3 regions of the Pseudarthrobacter sp. NPDC058329 genome follow, and region 2 is predicted to be linked to each of the others. Evidence: riboswitches for the same ligand, from Rfam matches in the RefSeq annotation. Region 2 holds a riboswitch; each other region holds the start of a gene.
The links. A riboswitch is a leader RNA that binds a small molecule or an ion and turns the genes downstream of it on or off. The one in region 2 is predicted to bind S-adenosylmethionine.

Region 1 (6,135 bases), on a different contig from region 2:
TGCCACGATGTCCTCGCGGAACTTCCTGGCCTGTTCCAGCCCTGCGTGGCGGGAGAAGATGACGTCCGCATTCCGGACGGCAAAGTCGCGCCCGTCGGCTGAATCGCCGGCCTGGAACAGCACCGGATGGTACTGGCTGGAGCGCGGCAGCCTGCCGGTGACCTCGACGTCGAAGCTTGCGTCCTGGCGACGTACCTGCGTGATGGCGTCGTCGGCCAGCCACCTCCGGGACTCGCGGGACCCGGCGATTGCGCCGTCAGCCCAGGAGTCCCAGATGGCTTTGGCCGTCTGGACGAACGCTTCGGCCCGGACGTACCGGTCCTCGTGCGCCAGGAACCCGCCGCGGCGGAAGTTGGCCCCGGTCCAGGCGTTGTCCGTGGTGACGATGTTCCACGCGGCCCGGCCGCCGGACAGCAGGTCCAGGCTGGCCAGCCGGTGGGCGAGGTCCGCGGGGTCGTTGTAGGTGGTGTTCTGCGTGGCCACCAGGCCGATGTTGGTGGTCACCGCGGCAAGTGCTGCGAGCGCCGTTTGGGCGTCCGGCCGGCCAGCGACATCCAGTTCGTGGATCCTGCCCAGGTGTTCGCGCAGCCGCAGTCCCTCGCCGAGGAAGAAGGCACTGAACAGGCCGCGCTCGGCGGTCTGGGCCACCCTCCGGAAGGATTCGAAGTCGGTCTGCGAGCCGCTTTCCGGTGCACGCCAGACCGTGGTGTGGTTGACGCCCTGGAAGAAGACGCCGAACTGGATGGTGCCGTCGCCGTCGATGCGGGAAGTGCTCATGAGGGTTCTCCCTAGTGGGCCGCGGCGGCGGCGTAGCGGTTGGCGGGGCGGGTCAGGCCGAAGGATTCGCGCAGCGTGCATCCCGGCGCGGGTGCGGTGATGATGTTGGCGCGGCGCAGTTCGGGCAGGACCGCGGCTGCCAGTTCCGGCAGTTCGGTGTCCAGCACCGCCGGGTGGATCCGGACGCCGTCGCTGTCCTTGAACAGGGCTGCGAGGAGATCCACCAATCCGGCGGCGTTGCCCACGTAGCGGGCTCCGCCGGTCCAGCGCTGGTGGGCATCAAGCTCCTCGAGCCGGTCCGCGGCGCGGCGGCCGCGGGAGTCCAGCACGACGTCGAGCTCCACCAGGGTGCGGGCCGCGCCTGCCTCGCGGGCTGATGCAGCGGCGGCAGCGAGTCCCTCGAGTGTTGCGGCGGATACGAGCGCCACGTCCGCTTCGACGGCGGGCAGCAGCGCAGCAACAGCGAACACCGGCAGCTGCCCCTGCAGCGGGCGGGGAATGATCGAGGGCCCCTTGACCGAGAACCGGCTGCCCTCAAAATCGGCGTAGTGCAGCTTGTCCGCGTCCAGGTACCGGCCGGCGGCCGCGTCGCGGATGACGGCGTCGTCCTCCCAGGAGTCCCAGAGCCGGCGTGCGGTTTCGACGACGTCCCGCGCCTCGGACTGCACGTCCGCCTCCGCGATGGCGTCCCTGCCCACGGACCGGGATTCCTGGACGGTGTTCTCCACATTGACCAGCCAGCCGGCGCGGCCGTGTGAGGAGTAGTCCAGGCTGGCCAGCTGGGTGGCCACGTGGAACGGCTCGGTGTAGAGGACGCCGGCTTCGGGGACCAGGCCGATGGACCGGGTCAGCGGGGCGCTGAAGGCTGCCCGCTGGATGGCATCGATCCGGCCGGCGATACCAGTGCCCTCGGTGTCGGTGGTGCGGGAATCGCGGAAGGTGGCCAGGTGGAAGCCGGCGATGTCCGCCGCCTGCACGGTCCCGCGGATACGGCTTCCGCTCAGGAGCGTTCCCGGCTCGTGGGCGGCGAAGCGCCACGCAGCCGGGTGGGCGCCATCGCCGTCGAGCTCGATGCCGAGCACGGCGGAGCGCTGGCTGGGTGGAGGTGTGGAAGGCATGGATCCCCTACTGTTCGGGCCGCGGACGGCCGGTACGACATTCGCTTGCCGCTGCTGCGGCCAGGTCTGTTTCCGGAGCACCCCGCCATAAAAATGCCTGAGGGTTGCCGCAGCACCAGCCGGTCCTTCGCGTGCTGTCTCTTGACCTGCGACTGAATCTAGGGGTCCGTGCGGGCGCTCCACAAGCGGCTGGTCTTGCAGCGTCAAGGGCGGAAATGCGGCGTCAACGGGCGCTGTATTCCGTCATTTATGAACCAGTCTTGGCCTGCGTTACCTGGCATTTCGGGAGGTTGAGTCCGGTGACGGCCGGGGTGCGGAGGCGAGGCGGAAATTCGTAGTGTCATCCCATGTCCAAGCCTCCCGTGGTTCCGCTCTCCGTCCTCGACCTCAGCCCGATCTCCGCCGGCAGCACCGCCGCCGATGCGCTGCGGAACAGCATCGATCTCGCCGTCTCCGCCGAGCGGCTGGGCTACAGGAGGTTCTGGCTGGCCGAGCACCACCTGAGCGCAGGAGTCGCCGGGTCCGCTCCGCACGTGCTGTCCGCCCTGGTGGCAGCGGCTACCAGCACCATCCGCGTTGGCACGGCCGCCACCATCCTGGGCAACTACCGACCCATCCAGGTGGCTGAGAACGTGGGCACCATTGCAGCGTTCCACCCGGGCCGCGTGGACCTGGGCTTCGGGAGGTCCGGGGTACCCAAGGCAGGGCTTCCCCATGCCGCCGGCGCACCGGCCACCGCTCCGGACGCTCCGGCAGACACCGCAAACCGGATTGTGGACGGGCTGGTGGTCCCGCCACCGCGGCCGCTGTTTGGCAGGGCCTTCCCGGAACGGTTCCAGCTTCAGGCCCGGCTGCTGGGCCGCGTCCCCGGGGATGTGGACAATTTCGAGAACGATGTCCAGGACATCATCGCCTTCTTCGCCGGGACCTACCGCGCGGAAGAAGGCGCGACGACGGCCATCCACCCCGCGCAGGGCAACCCTCCGCAGTTCTGGATCCACGGTTCCAGCGCCGGACCCAGCGCCCGGCTCGCCGGCAAGCTCGGGCTGCCCTACGGGGCCAACTACCATGTTGCGCCCTCGGCAGTCCTCGAATCCGTAGCAGAATACCGGGCACATTTTGAACCGTCCGGCCTTCTGGATAAGCCGTACGTGGCAGTCTCGGCTGACGTTCTGGTGGCCCCCACCGCGGCCGAGGCCGCCACTGTCGGGGCCGGATTCGAGCACTGGGTGCACAGCATCCGCTCCGGCAAAGGCGCCATTCCCTACCCGGCCCCGGAGGACGCCGCCGGGCTCCCGCCGCTGGAACCGGCCGAGAGGGACCTGGTCCGCGACAGGCTGGACACCCGGTTTGTGGGCGACCCCGCGCAGGTGGCCGAGGGGCTGCGCTCCCTGCGGCGGGCCACCGGCGCCGACGAACTCCTCATCACCACCATCGCCCACAGCCAGGCGCACCGCATCCGCTCCCAGGAACTCCTGGCCGCGGCATGGGGCCTGGGCTGACGGAACACTGCTTTCACCCACCAGCACACCTACCGAAGGAGCACCACAATGAGCGAGCAGAACACCCCGGTCGACCCCCAGCTGATCAGCGCCGAACAGGCAGCCCAACTGATCGAGGAGGGCGTCCTCCTGATCGATATTCGCAGCGAAGGCGGCCGGGCCAGCACCGGAAGCGTCCCCGGCGCCGTTGTGGTGGACCGCGAAAACGTGGCCCAGGACTTCGGCCCGGAATCGGACACCAGGCTTCCGCAGGTGACCGGAACCGACCAGAAAATCGTTGTGTTCTGCGGCTCCGTCAACGGCTCCGGCCCCGTGGCGCAGAAGCTCAAGGTGCTGGGCTACCCGCAGGCTGTCCATGTTGACGGCGGATTCCTGGCCCTGCGCGACGCAGGCGTGGCCACGACCGGCCCGGCTGTGGAACCCGCCGCCGTCTAGCCGTGGGCAGCCGCGGCTAAGTGCCGCGGCTGCCAACCCAGCGGTGGCGCCACGAGCGTGGCGAAGTCCGTGATGATCTGCCGGTAATCCTCGATGGAGAACTCGTACGGAAGGTTGATCTGCAACTCGGTGGCGGAGGCGGTCACCGGATCAGCCAGCAGCCCTTCCACGATTTCCTCCGCATTGCCTACCAGGTCCGGCGCGAACAGCGTGCGGCGTTCCCCCTGCGGGGCCAGCGTGCGCTCCTGGCGGCTCTCCCGGTAGGCGCGGTACCGGCCCCGCGTCTCTGCGTCGGCCCCGTCGGTGGGAAGGACCACCCTGCCCACCGCCACGCGCGGCACATGGCGCCCGCGGAAATCCTGGCGGTAGCGCGCAAGGTTGGCCGCCTGGGCCTCCACAAAGACGCTGCTTGCTTCGCCGGACACGATGTTGCCTACCACCAGGTTGACGCCGCTGGCCGCCGCCCAGTCCGTTGATGTGGCGGATCCTGCGCCGTACCAGATGCGGTCCCGCAGTCCTTCGCTGTAGGGCTGCAGCCGCGGCCGCTGGGTGTTGCCCGGGGAATGGATCACCGTATCCTCGTCGCCGAGGAAGCGGCCCTCCAGGTTCGCCAGGAGCCGCTCGATCCTGCGGTGGGAAAAGTCGATACTGCGCCAGTCGCCGTCGAACACCTTGTCCGCGAGGAGTTCCGCGTGCGGAGGGACGCCGGCGCTGAGGCCGATCTGGAGCCGGCCGCCGGAGAGGACGTCCGCCGTCGAAATATCCTCGGCCAGGCGGAAGGGGCTTTCGTACCCGATGGGGATGACCCCCGTGCCCAGCTCGATCCGGGATGTCCGCTGGGATGCGGCCGCCAGGAAAACGGTGGCGGCGGAGATGCCATGCTCCAGGTGGCGTTGCCGGACCCAGGCCCCGTCATAGCCCAGCTGTTCGGCGAGCTCGAACAGCTGCAGCGTCTCCTCCAGGCCCTGGCCGGGCGCGTGGTCGAGGTAGTTGCCCGGGGTCAGGAAGCTGACGGACTGCAGGCCGGAGTCGTGAGGCGTTGATGATGTCATGGTGTTGCTTTCTCGGTAGGGGCGGTTCTTGTGGAAGGTGCTGATATCCGGCGCCGGGCAACGGCGTCCCGGATCCAGTCGAGGGCTCCGGCCAGGATGGCGATGGCGGTGAGGACGGCGCACAGGACGATGGCGTGGTGGAAGGCACCCCTGAAACCGGTGTCCGGCAAGGCATTGAGGAACAATCCGGCGATCGCCGCCGAGCAGAGTGCCGCGGAAAAACGCTGGCTCAACTGGTAGAAGCCTGCGGCCACACCTGCTGCCCCGCCGGGTGCGTGGCCCAGCGTGAGTGCCTGGTTGGGTGCCACCACCAGGCCGGTGGCTACTCCCTGGACCAGGCCGACGGCGGCAACCGCCACTGCGGCTGCCGCATTGTCCAGGCCCTGGACGGCCAGGTCCTTGAGGACCAGGGTGGCCAGTGATGCCGCCAGGGCGAACACCACCCCGGCCCGGCCAAAGCGGCCCAGGAACCGCCAACTCTGGCTGGACGCCAGCAGCATCCCGGCGGCCTGCGGGGCGAGGATTCCGGCGGCTGCCAGCGGGGCGAGGCCGGTTCCGGACAGGAAGTAGAAGGCCGTCAGGGCCGCCATGGCGGCGCCGACGCCGAACTGGCACAGCGCCACTACGGTGCCCAGGAGGTAGCCCTTGGACCGCACCAGTTCCGGGCTGAGCAGGGGCATGCGGCCACGGCGGTGGTACAGGAACTCCCAGCCGGCGAAGCACAAGATGGTGCCTGCCCCGGCCGCCAGCCACACAAGCGAGGACCCTTGCGTGCCGTACACGGCAGGGGTCAGGAAGGCGATGACCGCGGAGCCGAGCAGGAGCGCACCTACGGCGTCAACGGAAGGCCTGCGGCGGTTGTTCCGGGCGGACAGGGCATCGGCGGCCTTACCACCGGGCAGGAGCCTGATGGCCAGCGGGACCAGGACAAGGACCAACGGCACGTTGACCAGGAAAAGGACGCGCCAGCCGGCGTCCGCTCCGGCGGCAGACAGGATCACCCCGCCGATGAGCGGGCCGCAGACCGCCGCGTAGTAGCCCAGGGCTTTGGCCCGCTGGGCGCCGGTGTAGAGGTCCTGCAGGAGTCCGAGGACCTGGGGATTGAGGCAGCCGGCGCCCAGGCCCTGCAGGAGCCGCGCCGCAATGACCACCCACGGGTCGGAGGCCAGGCCGCCCACCAGGCTGAAGACGCCGAACACCAGAATGCCCGCGACGAAGAGCCTGCGGCGTCCCAGCAGGTCCCCCAGCCGG
Region 2 (6,135 bases):
GGCTGGTGATTCGGCCGGCCAAGCTGCATGCCGGCGTCGTCCGCAGTTACGCCGACCACCGCATGGCCACCGCCGGCGCCATTCTTGGCCTGGCAGTGGAGGGGGTGCAGGTGGAGGACATCGCCACCACCGCAAAAACCATGCCGGACTTTCCCCAACTGTGGGCAGACATGCTGGCCCAGGCCGGCCCCGCCCATGCCGGCGTGGAGGGGTCCAGCGGTGGCGCGGAGCACTGATTCCTGGGACGAATCGGATGTCCGCATCCGGCCCAGCAAAAAGGGCTCCCGCCCCCGCACCAAGGACCGGCCCAGCCACGACGACGCCGTGACCGGACGCATCATCACCGTTGACCGCGGCAGGTACACGGCAGTGGTGGGCGAGGACTCCGGCAACGAACGTGTGGTCATCGCCGCAAGGGCACGCGAACTTCGCCGCAACCCGGTGGTGGCCGGAGATTTCGTCTCCCTTGTGGGCGATGTCTCCGGTGAACCGGATACCCTGGCACGGCTGGTCAGGATCCAGGACCGCCGGACGCTGCTGCGCCGCAGCGCAGATGATACGGATCCGGTGGAGAGGGCTGTGGTGGCCAACGCGGACCAGCTGGTGATTGTGGTGGCTGCCGCCAATCCCGAGCCGCGTACCGGCTTCATTGACCGCGCCCTGGTGGCAGCCTACGACGCCGGAATCGAGCCGATCCTCCTGGTCACCAAGGCCGACGTCAAGGATCCGGCGGACCTGCTGTCCAACTACACGCACCTGGACTTTCCAGTGATCATCAGCCGCACTGCCGATTCCAGCGCTTCAGGCATCGATGCCCGCTCCGATGACGGACTCTCCGCACGGCTGGACAGCACGGCCGTCGCGGAGTTGCGTGATCACCTGGACGGAAAAGTAACTGTGATGCTCGGCCACTCGGGCGTGGGCAAATCCACCATGGTGAACGCGCTGACCGGAGCGGAACGCGCCACCGGCGGGGTCAACGCCGTGACAGGGCGGGGGCGCCACACGTCGTCGTCTGCGCTGGCATTGAGGCTGACCGAGGCCCCGGCGGGCAGTTGGATCATCGACACTCCGGGCATCCGCTCCTTCGGCCTGGCCCACGTGGACCCGGACCGGATCCTGCGCTCCTTCCCCGACCTCTCCCCCGGCATCGAGGACTGCGAACGCGGCTGCAAGCACACCGCCACCGCGGTGAACTGCGGACTGGACGCCTGGGTTGGCGGCGGCCATGCCGGCGCCACCGGAGAAGCACGGCTGGCCTCCCTGCGGCGCCTGCTGGGCACCGACCCCCGCCTGGAGGCCCAGGAGGCCAAGGAACTGGGCAGCGTCAACTGACGGTGCCGATCTCCCAGCAGATCAGCGCGCAGACGGTAGTTTGGAACCATGATCCAACCCGCTTCAAGCTACAACGATGACCTGCGCCTGGCCCACGTGCTGGCAGATTCTGTTGATGACCAGACCATGAGCCGCTTCAAAGCCCAGGACCTCAAGGTGGAGACCAAGCCTGACCTCACACCGGTCACCGACGCGGACAAGGCCGCGGAAGAGGCCATCCGCGGCCAGTTGTCGCGTTCCCGTCCGCGTGACGCCGTGCTCGGGGAAGAGTTCGGGAGCACCGGCCACGGGTCCCGCCGCTGGATCATCGATCCCATTGACGGCACCAAGAATTTCGTCCGCGGCGTCCCCGTCTGGGCCACCCTGATCGCGCTGGTGGATGAAGGCGAACCCGTTGTTGGCGTGGTGAGCGCGCCGGCCCTCGGCAAGCGGTGGTGGGCGGCTAAGGGAATGGGCGCCTACATGGGACGCTCGCTCGCCGCTGCCACCCGGCTGCGCGTCTCAAATGTCGCCAACCTGTCCGACGCTTCGCTGTCCTACTCCAGCCTGGGCGGCTGGAAGGAACGCGGGAACCTGGACAACTTCCTGGGCCTCACCGAGGACGTGTGGCGGACCCGCGCGTACGGCGATTTCTGGTCCTACTGCATGGTGGCAGAGGGCTCTGTGGACATCGCCTGCGAACCCGAACTCAACCTGTACGACATGGCCGCTCTCGTGCCGATCGTGGTTGAAGCGGGCGGCCGCTTCACCTCCCTGGAGGGGGAGGATGGCCCATTCGGCGGCAACGCCCTGGCCACGAATTCCATCCTGCACTCTGAGGTTCTTCGGCGGCTGAACCCGGACCTGGATGATCTTCTCTAAGTCCCTACACCGAACAATCAGCGGCGGGTGCCTCCCAAAGGAGGCGCCCGCCGTCGTATCTTCGGTGAAAGCAGCCCTTTTCAGCGGACGCGTAACAAACCGCTTAACAATCGGGCCGGCTTCAAACCTTCCTGCCCCATGTCCTACGCTCTTAACCAGGTCACGAGTGCCAGCGCGAAACCCCGGTTTGCTGGCCGGCAACCCTCCAACCGCGGTGGGGTGCCCCGGGTGACGACCAGGCCGGTCCGGAACGGATGCGGCAAGCGCGGATTCCCGGTACAGGGGGTCCTTTCGAAGTGAGGTCTGCCGTGACTACTGCCACCGTCTCCCCCAACGCCGCTCTCCAGCCTGAAACCGTCCAGCCTGATGGCGCTGCCCTCTTTGATGCCCGCCGGGCCGTCGCCGGCCGGCCGCTCTCAGCCGTCACCGGCGCTGAAATCCAGGCACCGCTGATTTCCGGCGACCACGTCCGGTACGCCAACCTCGACTACGGCGCCTCCGCTCCGGCTCTCTCGGTGGTTTCGGCCTACCTCAATGAGATCCTGCCGTTCTACGCCAGCGTCCACCGCGGCGCCGGCTACGCATCCCAGATCAGCACCTCCGTGTACGAAAATGCGCGCAACATCGTCCGCGAGTTCGTGGGCGGCCGCCCGGACGATTCGGTGATTTTCACCCGGAACACCACCGATTCGCTCAACCTGCTGGCGGGCTGCCTGCCCGCAACGGACGGCCGGCCCGACGGCGACGTGCTGTACCTGGACATCGAACACCACGCGAACCTGCTGCCCTGGCAGGGCGTCCCACACCGCAGCATCGTTGCCGCTGACACCATCACGGGCACCATCGCATCCGTCCGCGCTGAACTGCAGCAGGGCGGTGTGAGCCTGCTCGCTGTCACCGGCGCCTCAAACGTCACCGGTGAGATCCTCCCCATCCGCGCCCTGGCCGAGCTCGCCCACGAACACGGTGCACGGATTGTGGTGGACGCCGCCCAGCTGGCGCCGCACCGCCGCGTCAACATCGCCGCGGATGGCGTGGACTACCTCGCCTTCTCCGGCCACAAGCTCTACGCCCCGTTTGGTGCCGGCGTGCTGGTGGGCCGCCCGGACTGGCTCGACGCCGGGACCCCGCACCTCGCCGGCGGCGGTGCCGTCAAGGAAGCAAGGCTCGACGACGTCAGCTGGGCCACCGGCCCGGCCCGCCACGAGGGGGGCTCACCGAACGTGCTTGGCGCAGCTACCCTGGCACGCGCCACCCAGGTGATTGCCGGGCTTAACCAGGACCAGTGGCACGCCCACGAATCCGCCATCCGTTCCTTCCTCGTCGAGGGCCTGCAGAAGATCGACGGCGTGACCGTCCACCAGATCTTCAAGGACACCAACCCGGACACGGACACCATCGGCGTGGTCAACTTCTCGGTGGAAGGCTACGACGCCGGGCTGGTGGCGGCTTACCTTTCCGCTGAGCACGGTGTTGGCCTCCGCGACGGCCGCTTCTGCGCCCACCCGCTGCTGAAGCGGCTCGGGCTTCCCTCCGGTTCCCTCCGTGCCAGCTTCGGCGTCGGCTCGCGCCTCGAGGATGCAGAACGGCTCCTTGCCGGCATAGAGTCGCTGCGCCGCGATGGCCTGGGGTGGGACTACGTCGTGGACGCAGGACGCTGGGTTCCCGCCAACGACACGCGGACCTACCCGCACTGGGCACCCAACACTCCCGGAACCGCCGGCGCTGCCCCCTGCATCGATGACTGAACACTTGCGGTAAATTCGAAGGATACCCAAGGGCATCAGACGAAGGAGGCCACGCGTGGTACGGGGTGGCCCCAAGCTTGATCATGGACGGCGCCGGGAGCTCGGCCAGAGCTTCCAGGACGGCGGCCGGCACTACCAGCGGGTCCGCCCGGGCTATCCAAAAGAAACAGCCCAATGGCTGGTTCCCCCGGGCGCCGCCGATGCCCTCGACGCCGGAGCCGGCACCGGCAAGTTCACCGCACTGCTGCTGGACCTGGGCCTGTCCGTCACTGCGTTGGATCCCTCTGCTGACATGCTCGAACAGTTACGGGCGCACTATCCCGGGGCCACGGCGGTCCAAGCCAATGCCGAGGCGACGGGCCTGCCCACGGCGGCCTTCGACGTCGTCAGCGTTGCCCAGGCCTGGCATTGGTGCGACGCACTGGAAGCAAGCACGGAACTGGCGCGCGTACTGCGGCCGAACGGCACGCTGGGCCTGATCTGGAACCAGCTGGATACATCGGTTCCGTGGGTCCACAGGCTTTCACGGATCATGCACGCCGGGGACGTGTACAAGCCGGACTTCCGGCCAGTCGTGGGGCCGGAGTTCCGGGGGCTCGAGGGCCACGTCGCCCACTGGCAGGACCGCGTCACCACCACCGACCTGGTGGAGCTCACCAAGTCCCGGAGCTACTATCTGCGGGCGGGTGAAACCACCCGCGCCAAAGTGCTCGCCAACTTGGACTGGTACCTTCACGAACACCTGGGCCACAGCCTTGACGAAGAGCTGGAGCTGCCCTATCTAACGCTTGCGTGGCGGGCCTTCAAGGCATGACGCCGGACGGGCAACGGGTAGGCTTGGAGTTGTGAAGACCAGCGCGCCCTCCTCCTCCATCGAGGATTACGTCAAGGTCATCTACTCGTTCACGGAATGGCAGGACAAGCCGATCACGTCCTCGCAGCTGGCCCAGCGCCTTGGCGTCGCCAATTCCTCGGTCTCGGAGATGGTCCGCAAGCTGAAGGACCAGGGCCTCGTTGACCATAAGCCCTACAGCGCCATCACGCTCACGGACAGCGGGGTCCGGCTCGCCCTTGCGATGGTGCGGCGCCACCGCCTGATCGAGACCTACCTTGTCCAGCAGCTGGGTTACAGCTGGGACGAGGTCCACGACGAAGCCGAACTGCTGGAGCATGCGGTATCGGACACGTTTATTGAGCGTGTTGCGGCCAAGCTCGGGGACCCTCAGCGGGATCCGCACGGTGATCCCATTCCCACCGCCGACGGGAAAGTCCTGATGCCCCGCGCCCACCTGATGGGTGAGCTGGACCAGGGGCACACCGGCAGGATCACCAGGATCAGCGATGAGAATCCGGACCTGCTCCGCTACCTTTCCACCGAGGACATCAGCCTCGACGCCGAAGTGGAGGTGGTGGGCCGCAAGCCGTTCGGGGGTGCGCTGGTGGTGCGGATCAGCCATGCGGGCAGGATCAGGGACTATGACCTGGCCGATGAAATCACTTCGTCACTGTGGGTGCACAGCGACCATCCCCACCCGGGCTGCCTGCTTGGGGACAGCTGAATGAAGCAGTCCGGCATGCCGGCGGCCAGTGCTTGGCTTGCTGTTGCCGCCGGCGGCCTGCTCGGTACCGAATTGCGGTACGGCCTGGGTCTCGCCTTTCCGGATGCGCCAGGTTCCGTGCCGTGGGCAACGCTGTGGATCAACGTTGGCGGAAGCTTCGTCCTGGCAGCGTTGACAACCGTATGGATGGCCTGGCCGCGGACCTCGTTCTGGCTGCGTGCAGGGCTGGGGCCGGGGCTGTTGGGGTCCTTCACAACATTCTCGGCCATGGTGTTCTCCGTGGACCAGCTGGCCCGGGCCGGCGACCATGTGGCGTGGGTTCTTTACCTGGTGCTGTCGTTGCTTCTGGGGCTGGGCGCCGCCGGTGTGGGGTGGCGGTTTGGCAAGTGGGTGGCCGGGCACCTTGACGGCGCGTCCGGCAGTCGGGCGTGATGGCCGCGGCGCTGGTGGGCCTGTTAGGCGTTACCGGTGCACTCCTCCGTTTCAGCGTGGACAGCTGGTTCGCCCGTCGCGCGTCCACCCGTTCCAACCGCTCAGTTGCCGGTTCCCCGGGCGGTTTGGGACACGGTTGGGGGCGTCAGTGGCTGCACTGGCCCTGGGCCACGCTGCTGGTGAACGTCGTGGGCTGCTTT
Region 3 (6,135 bases), on a different contig from region 2:
GCACGCGCCGGGTGATGCCCCTGGTAATCGCGCACGCCCTCCTGGACATCGTGGCGTTCGTCGGATTCAGCCTGTTTGGCAAGGCGGTAGGACTGGGCTAGCCGACCCCGGTGGTCGAGCCGGGCCAGTGGTGAGCCCGTCGAAACCCATGCTGGAACCCGGTGGTTGAGTTTGTGGGGTTTCGACATGCTCAACCGTTTAACCGTGGGCATGTAGGAACTGTTCCAGTCCTTCTTCTCCAGGGGAGAGCCCGATGTAGATGAAGTCCGGCGGATCACCGATGGCGGACTGCGGTTGGTGGGGCCAGTGGGGTGGTTCCCAGTCGTGGTGTTCGGGTTTGTAGTGGCGTCCGGTGGGTGAGGTCCAGCCGGGTGGCGCGTTCTGGGTAGTTGGTGTGGGGGTCCAGCCGCTGTTGTGTTTGAGGCGGTGGTGTTTAGGGCAGAGTTGAGCGAGGTTGCTGATGCCGGTGGTTCCGCCGTGGTGCCAGGCGGTGAGGTGGTCGGCCTCGTTGTCCAAGGAGGGGTTGTTGCAGCCGGGGAAGGTGCATTTGCCGTCCCGGAGTTGAAGTGCTTTCTTCATGGCTTTGGTCAGGCGGTAGCTGGTCCGGCCGATCTCCAGCGGCGCGCCGTCGCGCGGGTCCACGAGGACCCGGTGGAACGAGCTGGCCCCGTCCGCGAGGAGTTTTCGTGCCATGGAGGCCGGGATGGGGCCGTATCCGTCCAGCATTGCGGGTTCGCCGGTGAGGCCCAGCAGGGAGAACACGGGAACGGTGACCAGGACCTGCGCCCGGATCCCCGAGGACGGGCCCGCATCGGTTCCCGCAGCCGCAGAATCACCGAGGCCAGAGCCGGTGGTGCCACTGCCGCTGCTGGTGCCGCTGCCGAGAACCGCTGCGGCGAAAGTATCGGCCTTCAGTTGGGTGAGGGTGCGGGTTTCCTCCGGGCCCTGCATCCCGCGGGCCAGGGCGGTGAGCCGGTTCCAGCCCGCCACCGCCTGGTGGGCGGGCAGGCGGGCGGAGAGCCAGGCCATCCCGTCCTGGTCCGGCCGGTATTCCACCCGCCGGTCCGCGACGCCCTTGGCGTGGCGCTTCTCGATGGATTCGGCGTGGTGGCGTTCCCGCCAGGTCCGCGCTTTGTGGCGGAAGCGGTAGGCCGGGATCTCCCCGATCCGGGCAGCCGTGGCCGGCCGCGGGGTGTCCGGGCCCAGGAACTGGGCCTCCAGCGCCGCTGCCCCGGCCCGGTCAAGGCCCGCCGTTTCATCCACCATGACGAGGGCGTGCTGCCAGGAGATGGTTCCGGCCTGCAACGCCGACAGGGTCAGCGGCAACTCCCTGGCCAGGGCATGGGATGCGGCCAGGAACGAACCCGCCGCGCGGGGGCCGAGGGCCAGCAGGGCGCCGATTTCCGCGGCGATAGCCATCTCCTGCGCCTGCACCGGCGCGTCCGGCGGTGCCACAGCATCGGCGGTGTCCGTGTACTTCACCGCAGCCCGGGCCTTCAGACCCGCGAACCCGGCCTCGGCCACACGCGCCCCGGCAAGGATGTCCAGGCACCCATCCGCCAGCCCGGCCAGCGGATCAGCCTCCGAGAACGGCTCAGAACCACACCCGTCCACCTCAGCATTTAGCACAGCAAGGGCGGCGTTGATGTCGTCATACGCCTTTGCCACCGCCGCTGTGCCCATGAACCCATCATGACAAGGGGGTCAGACATTCCGGCGGGGATGCAATCCGGGCTCACAAAAAAATTCGGCCGCCATCGGCAGGTGACGCCGTTGTCACCTGCTGATGGCGGCCGAAGCTCAGGAGGGCAAAGAAGAGCACCTGCCCAACAGTCGGGGGCCGGGCAGGACTGCCCGGACTCCAGGAAGGATCAGATCGTGACAGCTCCGTTGGAGGTCTCGAACGTCACCGACAGGATGCCGGGGGTACCGTGCGGTGCCACCCACTCCACGGCGACGTCTTCCAACGGCTTTTCCACCGGCTCACCCAGCCATTCGGTGACCCGGGCTGCCGAACCGGCGATGGTCAGGCAGCTCATCTTCACGTTGCTGTCGTAGGCGTTGGAGGGGTGCAGGGAAGGATCGCCGTCCCACTTGAGCATGTAGGGAACCTGGGGGTCGGCAATCAAGCCCAGGATGCCGATCTGTTTCCAGACCAGTTCGCGGCCGTCCGGAAACTTGCGGTTGCCGTTGACTGCGGAGCGTCCCAGACGTTCCTCAAAGGGGGCCAGGTCGTCCACTTCGACGCACCAGCCCATCCAGCCGCCGCCGGCAGCAGACCGCGCACGCACTGCCTGCCCGAAGGGAGCCTTGTCCGAAGCGGGGTGGTCCAGGACCTCCACCACTTCGAGGTACTTGTGCCCCGCGAGCGGGATGATCATATTCCGGGTTCCGAACCGCGGGTGTACCCCGCCCTTGACTGCCTCAACGCCGAGGGCAGAGGAGATACGTTCGGTGGTGGCAGCCAGGCCATCGTGTTCACAGGCGTAAGAGACGTGATCCATGCGCATGGCAACATCTTGGCACTTTGTGATCGGGCTCTCAGCTAAGGGTACCCTTACTGGGATTTTGCCGTGGAAACCCTTCATGAACCCACCTGCCCCCGGGAAATCCTGAGGACTATGTTCGTCATAATCCTGTCGGGTGTTGTGTGCTCGTTCCTACACTGAGCTCAGGTCATGAGTGCCAGCGCCAAGCCCCGGCTCGCTGGCCGGCAACCCTCCATCCGCGGTGGGGTGCCCCGGGTGAGGACCTGGCTGTCCGGCAACGGCCGGATGGCAAGCGCGGCCCGCGGTGCTTCCAGCATGCCGGGCCATGTCAAAGGAGCCTTAGTTGTCCAACGGTTGGTCTTTCGAAACACGCCAGATCCACGCCGGGCAGGAGCCGGACGGCGCCACCGGTGCCCGTGCACTTCCTATCTACCAGACCACGTCCTTCGTGTTCCCCACGGCTGAGAGCGCCGCCAACCGCTTTGCCCTGGCCGAACTGGCGCCCATTTACACCAGGATCGGCAACCCCACGCAGGAGGCGGTGGAGCAACGGATCGCCAGCCTGGAGGGCGGCCTGGGAGCGCTGCTGCTCAGCTCCGGGCAGGCGGCGGAGACTTTCGCCATCCTGAACGTTGCCGAGGCGGGGGACCACATCGTCGCCAGCCCCAGCCTCTATGGGGGCACCTACAACCTCCTCGCCCACACCCTGAAGAAGTTCGGCATTTCAGTCACGTTCGTGGCGGACCCGGACAACCTGGACCAGTGGCGTAACGCAGTGCAGCCCAACACCAAGCTCTTCTTCGGCGAGGTGGTGTCCAACCCGCGGCAGGACGTCCTGGACATCGAAGGCGTGTCCGGGGTTGCGCATGACGCCGGAGTGCCCCTCATTGTGGACAACACCCTGTCCACCCCGTACTTGATCCGGCCGCTGGAATGGGGCGCGGACATCGTGGTGCACTCGGCCACCAAGTACTTGGGCGGCCACGGCTCGGCGATCGCCGGTGTGATCGTGGACTCCGGAAACTTCGACTTCGGCAAGGACCCTGCCAAATTCCCCGGCTTCAACACCCCGGACCCCACCTACAACGGGCTGGTGTACGCCCGCGACCTGGGCGCCGACGGTGCCTTGGGCGCCAACCTGTCGTACATCCTCAAAGCCAGGGTTCAGCTGCTGCGCGACCTTGGCTCGGCAGTATCGCCCTTCAACGCCTTCCTCATCGCCCAGGGGCTGGAGACGCTGAGCCTGCGGGTGGAGCGGCACGTGGCCAACGCCCTGGACGTGGCGCAGTGGCTGGAAGCGCGTGACGACGTCGAATCGGTCGCCTACGCCGGGCTGCCCTCCAGCCCCTGGTACGAGCGGGGCCGCAAATACGGCCCCAAAGGTACCGGCGCCATCGTGTCGTTCAACCTCGCCGGAGGTGCGGAGGCAGGCAAGCGCTTCGTGGACGCCTTGGAGCTGCACTCCCATGTGGCAAACATCGGTGACGTCCGTTCGCTGGTGATCCATCCGGCGTCGACCACCCACAGCCAGCTCTCACCGGAGCAGCAGGTGGTTGCCGGCGTGAACCCGGGTCTGGTGCGGATTTCGGTGGGGATCGAGCACATCGACGACATCCTGGCGGACCTCGAGGCAGGCTTCCGGGCCGCCAAGGGGGCCACCGGAGCCTAGCCCACCACGAGGGTGCCCAACGCGGCGGCAAGCCGGGAAAGTCACAACCAGTCACACTCTTGGCAGCAGGCAGGGGCTGTTTCGTACACTCGAAGCAGGTCATGAGTGCCAGTGACAGCCCCGGCTTGCTGGCCGGCAACCCTCCTTCCGCGGCGGGGTGCCCCGGGTGAAGACCTGGCCTGCCGGTCATACGACGGCGGGCAAGCGCGTAGAAGAGGTCTTGCCATGACGGTTACCGTCACCCGTACAACTGTCCCCGAACACGGGATTGTCCGCTATGCCTCCATCGGAGGCCTGCAGCTGGAGGCTGGCGGATACCTGCCGGACGTCACCCTCGCCTATGAAACCTGGGGCACCCTGAACGAGGACGGCAGCAACGCCGTCCTGATTGAACATGCGTTGACCGGCAGCACCCACGTGACCCGGGGCGACACCGAGGAGCCAGGCTGGTGGGAACAACTCGCGGGGCCGGGTGCGCCCGTGGATACCAACCGTTTCTTTGTGGTGTCCATCAACATCGTGGGCGGCTGTTATGGGTCCACCGGGCCGTCATCGCCCGCGCCGGACGGTCATCCATGGGGCTCGCGTTTTCCGCTGGTCACCCTGCGGGACAGCACCGCGGCCGAGGCCCGGCTGGCCGACCAATTGGGCATCGATAGCTGGTTCGCCGTGCTGGGCGGTTCCATGGGCGGTGCCCGTGCCCTGGAATGGGCGGTGACGTTCCCGGAACGGGTGCAGCGCTGCGCGGTGATTTCCGTGGGTGCCGCGAGCACCGCAGAGCAGATCGCCTTCGCCCAGGCGCAGACGCTCGCCATCCGACAGGATGCCAACTTCAACGGCGGCGACTACTACAACGGAACCGCCCCCGAGGAGGGCCTGGCCCTGGCCCGGCGCATCGCCCACATCACGTACCGCTCCCCGGTGGAGCTGGACGGACGCTTTGGCCGCTCACCGCAGGCCCCCGAATCACCGCTTCAGGGCGAGCAGCTCGCAGCCAGGGGGCGCTACCAGGTGGAAAGCTACCTGGACCACCAGGGCACCAAGCTGGTCCAGCGGTTTGACGCCAACAGCTATATCGCCATCACTGAGGCGCTCATGAGCCACGACGTCTGCCGCGGACGCGGCTCCCTCGTCCAGACCTTGTCCAGTTCCAGTGCGCGCTTTTTTGTTGCCGCCGTGGACTCGGACCGGCTCTACTTCCCGTCCCAGTCGCGGGAGCTGGCCCAGGCACTCCCCGGAGAGGTGGACGTCCACCTCATCGAGGCGCCCATCGGGCACGACGGTTTCCTTACCGAGATCGGCCAGCTGGGGAACCAGCTGCGGGAGCACCTTTCGGCCTGACATCACGCCCCCGACGCCCCTGAATGTGCAATAACGCAGATGCGCTCTGCATGATTCGGCGTTGAGCTGGGCGTTCGGGGCGACCATACTCGATGGGACCCGGCGGTTCGTGACCAAAAACACATGTACCCGCCATAGCCTGTCCCAGTGGTGTCGAAGACGACGCCGAAGGAGTTCACTAATGAGTACGGAACGCTCCGCCGCACGGCGGCCAGAGGAAACCGACGTCAAGGCCACAGGCCTGAGGAAAGTCGTCACGGCCTCCATGGCCGGCACCGTAGTTGAGTGGTATGAGTTTTTCCTTTATGCCTCCGCCGCCACCCTGGTGTTTGGCAAGATGTTCTTCCCCAATTCAGGTACCGAACTCGATGGCATCATCGCGGCCTTCGTTACGTATGCCGTAGGTTTCGTTGCCCGCCCGATCGGCGGCATCGTCTTTGGCCACTTCGGTGACAAGTTCGGCCGCAAGCAGCTTCTGCAGCTGAGCATCGTCCTGGTGGGCGTCGCCACCTTCCTCATGGGCTGCCTGCCCACCTTCGCCCAGATCGGCTACTGGGCCCCGGCCCTCCTGGTGTTCCTGCGCTTCATCCAGGGCTTCGCCGTCGGCGGTGAATGGGGCGGCGCCGTGCTGCTGGT

Region 1: another riboswitch for S-adenosylmethionine. It lies ahead of ACFVYC_RS20765 (LLM class flavin-dependent oxidoreductase); the one in region 2 lies ahead of ACFVYC_RS02065 (aminotransferase class V-fold PLP-dependent enzyme).
Region 3: another riboswitch for S-adenosylmethionine. It lies ahead of ACFVYC_RS15970 (homoserine O-acetyltransferase); the one in region 2 lies ahead of ACFVYC_RS02065 (aminotransferase class V-fold PLP-dependent enzyme).

What each region holds. Positions count from the first base shown of each region.
Region 1 covers NZ_JBHVZR010000023.1:40,072-46,206, reverse strand. The annotation lists gene ACFVYC_RS20770 (NtaA/DmoA family FMN-dependent monooxygenase) at 1-777, opposite strand, end outside; gene ACFVYC_RS20765 (LLM class flavin-dependent oxidoreductase) at 789-1,895, opposite strand; SAM riboswitch class IV at 1,932-2,042, opposite strand; gene ACFVYC_RS20760 (LLM class flavin-dependent oxidoreductase) at 2,243-3,397, shown strand; gene ACFVYC_RS20755 (rhodanese-like domain-containing protein) at 3,446-3,832, shown strand; gene ACFVYC_RS20750 (LLM class flavin-dependent oxidoreductase) at 3,829-4,884, opposite strand; gene ACFVYC_RS20745 (MFS transporter) at 4,881-6,135, opposite strand, start outside.
Region 2 covers NZ_JBHVZR010000001.1:433,967-440,101, reverse strand. The annotation lists gene aroA (3-phosphoshikimate 1-carboxyvinyltransferase) at 1-236, shown strand, start outside; gene ACFVYC_RS02075 (ribosome small subunit-dependent GTPase A) at 220-1,335, shown strand; gene hisN (histidinol-phosphatase) at 1,384-2,196, shown strand; SAM riboswitch class IV at 2,355-2,468, shown strand; gene ACFVYC_RS02065 (aminotransferase class V-fold PLP-dependent enzyme) at 2,505-3,944, shown strand; gene ACFVYC_RS02060 (class I SAM-dependent methyltransferase) at 4,000-4,758, shown strand; gene ACFVYC_RS02055 (metal-dependent transcriptional regulator) at 4,790-5,503, shown strand; gene ACFVYC_RS02050 (fluoride efflux transporter FluC) at 5,504-5,935, shown strand; gene ACFVYC_RS02045 (fluoride efflux transporter FluC) at 5,935-6,135, shown strand, end outside.
Region 3 covers NZ_JBHVZR010000013.1:41,227-47,361, forward strand. The annotation lists gene ACFVYC_RS15950 (CPBP family intramembrane glutamic endopeptidase) at 1-101, shown strand, start outside; gene ACFVYC_RS15955 (DUF222 domain-containing protein) at 199-1,683, opposite strand; gene ACFVYC_RS15960 (VOC family protein) at 1,872-2,510, opposite strand; SAM riboswitch class IV at 2,675-2,790, shown strand; gene ACFVYC_RS15965 (bifunctional o-acetylhomoserine/o-acetylserine sulfhydrylase) at 2,833-4,158, shown strand; SAM riboswitch class IV at 4,256-4,371, shown strand; gene ACFVYC_RS15970 (homoserine O-acetyltransferase) at 4,384-5,499, shown strand; gene ACFVYC_RS15975 (MFS transporter) at 5,681-6,135, shown strand, end outside.